Regions from separate parts of the Streptosporangium sandarakinum genome, predicted to be linked through region 1. Evidence: riboswitches for the same ligand, from Rfam matches in the RefSeq annotation. Region 1 holds a riboswitch; the other holds the start of a gene.
The links. Region 1 has a riboswitch for thiamine pyrophosphate ahead of ACQP10_RS00655 (purine-cytosine permease family protein). Riboswitches for the same ligand answer to the same signal wherever they lie in the genome.
Positions count from the first base shown of each region.

Region 2: another riboswitch for thiamine pyrophosphate. It lies ahead of tenA (thiaminase II); the one in region 1 lies ahead of ACQP10_RS00655 (purine-cytosine permease family protein).

Region 1 covers NZ_CP192034.1:139,178-141,374, reverse strand. Annotated here, with positions in the region: gene ACQP10_RS00655 (purine-cytosine permease family protein) at 1-1,240, opposite strand, end outside; TPP riboswitch at 1,229-1,341, opposite strand; gene ACQP10_RS00650 (MFS transporter) at 1,606-2,197, shown strand, end outside.
Region 2 covers NZ_CP192034.1:6,404,664-6,406,860, forward strand. Annotated here, with positions in the region: gene ACQP10_RS29460 (glycosyltransferase family 39 protein) at 1-218, opposite strand, end outside; gene tenA (thiaminase II) at 329-1,009, opposite strand; TPP riboswitch at 1,098-1,193, opposite strand; gene ACQP10_RS29470 (nitroreductase/quinone reductase family protein) at 1,209-2,114, opposite strand.

The DNA.
Region 1 (2,197 bases):
CCCTGACCCAGGCCCAGCGGTCGTCCCACCACTTCACCCCCGCGGGGGCGGCGAGCAGCCACCAGGTGGCGAAGCCGAGCACCCACGGGACCACCATGAGCAGGCGGGAGGGGGCGGTCTCGGAGGTGTCCCAGGTCCGGCCGCGGCCGAGCAGGAAGTAGTCGACCGCCAGCACGCCGAACATCGGGACGAACACCGCGCCGATGATGCCGAGGAACGCCTGGTAGGAGTGGACGTCGATGACGAGGGCGACGGCGGTGGTCAGCACGCCGATGGCCACGGAGAAGACCCTCCGGTCCACCCTGGGCATCAGGTTCTGCAGCGACATCGCCGTGGAGTAGACGTTCGCGAACGACTGGTCGGTCTCGCGCAGCACCAGGATGCCGAAGAACAGTGCCCCGAGCGGCGCCGCCACGAACGGGGCGAACACCGTGGTCTGGTTCTCGGCCACCGCGGCGTGGCCGGCCAGCGCCACCGCGTAGACGCCGACGGCCAGGCACGCCACCTGGGCGATCGTGTAGCCGCCGACCACGCCGGTGAAGGCCGCGCGGCTGGACCGCGAGTGCCGGGCGTAGTCCGCCGCGACCGGCACCCATGACACCGACAGGGCGATCACGAAGTCCACCGCGGGGGCGAAGTTGTGCCAGGACCCGCCGGTCTGGGCGGGGGTGTCGCGGAGGAAGACCACCGCGAACCAGACGACCGACACCACCACGCCGACGGTGACGAACCGCCGCAGCAGCCGGATGGCGCCCAGCGGGTAGAGGGTCAGCGCCGTCGTCAGCGCCCCGGCGGCGACCGCCCAGACCGCGTACGGCACGGACGGTCCGAAGATCGCCTGGGCGCCCATCGCGACGACCCACAGCTCGAACGCGCCCCAGCCGATCATCTGGACGATGTTGAGGACGGTGGGGACGGAGGAGAGCCTCGCCCCGAACAGGCCGCGCAGCAGCACCATCGCGGGCCGGCCCGTCTGCACGCCCGGCACCGCGGCGAGGCCGACCATCGCGGTGCCGATCAGGCTGCCGACGAGCGAGGCGAGCAGCGCCGCCGGCAGGGTGAGGGCGTCGCCGTCGAGCAGCGGGTCGATCAGGAAGACGGCGAAGGAGAAGCCGAGCAGGCTGACGCCCAGGTTCGCCCAGAACGCGCCCTGGTCGAGCGCGCCGAGCGTCTTGGGCGGGGCCTGGTCGAGGGTGAGGGGGGCCTCTGCATGCTTGGAACCGATGACATCGGATGTCACGAAACGCTCCCTACGCCGGCATTACCCGGACAGGTTCAGGCGGTCGGCAGCGGCTGTGCTGCCCTCTCAGCCCGGCGCCCCGAGCTCCCGCGTTGGTTTATGCAATTGGCGCCCTCATATTGCCGCATGACAGGACACATGGCCACAGCGGGTCGGATCACAGCCCTCTCGCCGCCCTCGACTGCCGCGGCCACATCCATCAATCGTTTATTCAGATCGATCAGGATGAAAAGTAGGCATTGGACTCATTGATCGGTGTTCGCCCACTCTTGACCACACGACGGAGGCCCTGAAGTGCGCCCCGGCCAGGCGCCGCAGGGCCCCGTCCCCTCGGCCTGTGACATCCGATGACCAGAAAGAAGATGATGGCCACACACGTTGACCACCCCCGCTCGGCCACCAGGTCGTGGCTGGGCGTCTCGGCGATCACCGCCAGCCTGTTCGTCTTCCTCACCACGGAACTGATGCCCGTCGGCCTGCTCACCCCGATGAGCTCGAACCTGGGCATATCGGTGGGCGCCGCCGGGCTGATGGTCACCCTGTACGGCGTCTCAGCCGGGCTGGGCGTGCCGTTCATCGTGGCCTGGACCAGGCGCGTCAACCGGCGCGTGCTGCTGTCGGCGCTGCTGGTGATACTGACCCTGGGAAACCTCATCACCGCCGTCTCACCGAACTACCCGCTGGTCCTGACGACGCGGCTCGTCATGGGATTCGCCAGCGGCGTGTTCTGGGCCATCGGCGTGAGCATGGCGATGCGCCTCGTCGCCGAACGCCACGCCGGCCGGGCGGCCGCGATCGTGATGTCGGGCATCTCGGTCGCCGCGGTCGTGGGCATACCGCTGGGCACCCTCCTGGAGAGCCTCACCGGCTGGCGGACCACGTTCCTCATCTGGGCCGGCCTCAGCGCGCTGGTCCTCCTCGCGGTCGTCGCCGCGATCCCGTCGCTGCCGTCGCAGA
Region 2 (2,197 bases), 2.0 Mb from region 1:
CCGGTGGCCGCGGCCACCGCCAGCGCGGAGGGCAGCCGCAGCCACCAGTCGGCCGTGCCCGCCCGGGACCAGACGTACATCAGCAGGTAGTACGGCAGGAACACCGCGTCCCGCTCGCGGAGCGTCTCCCACAGCGTGTCCCAGGAGGTCGCGGTCTGCGCGGTGGCCAGCTCGTCGGCCCACATCGAGGGCGCCCAGGAGCCCGCGACCGCCAGCACCAGCGCGACCGCCGCGAGGAGCAGCGGCAGCCGCGCCGCGGAGGGGGTCCGCCCGGCACGGCCCCGGCGACCCGTGCGAGGCCCGCCGTCCGGACGAGGCCCGCGGCCGGCTAGCCGAGCCACTGCCGGGTGGGCCAGGTCTCAAGCCGCCACGCGCTGTCCCAGAACATCCACTCGTACTCCGTCGCCCGGCAGAACGCCTCGGCCATGGCGCGGCGCGTCGCGGGGTCGGCGGTCTCGGCCAGCCGGTCGGTGATCGCCTTGATCCGCTCCACCGAGGCGGCGAAGGACTCATCGGAGTAGGTGTCGATCCACGCCCGGTAGGGGTGGTCGTCCATGCCCGCCGTACGGGCGAGGAGGGCGGTGCCGACGTCCTGGTACACCCAGAAGCACGGCAGCACCGCGGCGGCGAGCACGGGCAGGGGCTCGGCGAGCGCCGTCGCCTGGAGGAACGACGCGTAGGCCAGGCAGGTGGGCGAGGTGGGGACCGCCGCCTCCTCCTCTGCGCTCACCCCGAACTCCTCCAGGTAGGAGGTGTGCAGGCCGCGCTCGACGGCCAGCGCCGTGTGCGCGCTCTCGGCGAAGAACATCGCGTCGGCCGGGTCGGCGGACCGCACCGAGGCCGCCGCCAGCGCCTTGGAGAACGCCGACAGGTAGCGGGCGTCCTGGACCATGTAGAACGCGAAGCGCTCCCGGTCGAGGGTGCCGTCACCGAGGGCGGCGTTGAACGGGTGGTCGTGGATCGCCTTGAGCAGCGTGGCGGTACGCGCCCAGATCTCCTCGCAGAACATCGTGTCCCCTCGCTCACCGGGTCTCGGGGAGGACGGCGCCGCGGGAGGCCCGCGGGCGCCGCGCACCGCGGCCTGCCGCGCCCGGGGACACGGCAGGCGGTGACGTCCCTCCGCTAGTACGAACTAGATCAGGTTCTACGGGTTTGATCTCAGCCCGGCGTACCGGGCACCCCGCGTCGCGACCAACCGTAACAGAGGCTCAGGGGGCCGGTGGGACCGGAGGGAACGGGATCTCGGCCAGTACGGGAAGCAGCGACTCCTCCTCGTGGTCGAGGTGGGCCCGCAGCTCCTCCGACAGCCGGTCCAGCTCGCCGCGGAAGCGGTGCGGGTCGGCGGTGGCGATGCCGTCCAGCAGGACGACCAGCTCGGCCTGGATGCGGGCGACCGTACGGTGCTCCTCGCGGAGCCGGTCGATGGCGTCGCGCAGGTGGGGATACCGGCTCGCGAGGTCGGGGAACGTGTACGCGTCCTCGTGGGCGTGGTGGGATTCCAGGGACTGGCAGAACGCCAGGCAGTGCTGCCGCAGTTGCAGCCCCAGCCCCGGCGCGGGCGGCTCGTCCGGGCCCTGGTGGGCCGCCCGCGCGGCGAAGTGCGCGTCGGCCTCGGCGCGCACGTGCCGCAGCTGCGAGCGCAGCCAGGCGTGGATCCGCAGGAGCACTCCGGCGAGGTCGGTGGCCCCGTGCGGGTCCTCCTCGGGCCCGGAGCGCCGCAGCATGACGACCGGCAGGCGGCGGTCGACGCGGACCTGGTAGTCGGCGTAGCCCGGGGCCGCCCGCACGGCGTGCTCGAACAGCCGCTCCCGCTCCTCGCCCTCGGCGGGGACGGCGATCGCCCAGAACGTCTCGGCGCCGACCTCCACCCGCACCATGGGGTGGGCGAGCAGGTTGTGGTACCAGGCGGGGTGGCGGGGCGCGCCGCCGGCGGACGCGACGACCAGCAGCAGGTCATCGTGGCGGACGTAACCGAGGGGGACGGTGTGCTCGGCGCCGGACCGCGCGCCGGTGGTGGTCAGCAGGAGGAGGTCGCCGCCCTCGAACGGGCCGCCGACCCTCCCTCCGTTGGCCCGGAACTCCTCGATGATCGACTGGTTGAAGGACATGGGCATGCGGTGCGTGAACCTTTCTCTCGTGAGAACGCTGAGAGCGCTGAGAGCGCTGAGAACATTGAGAACGCTGAGGAGATGTGGAA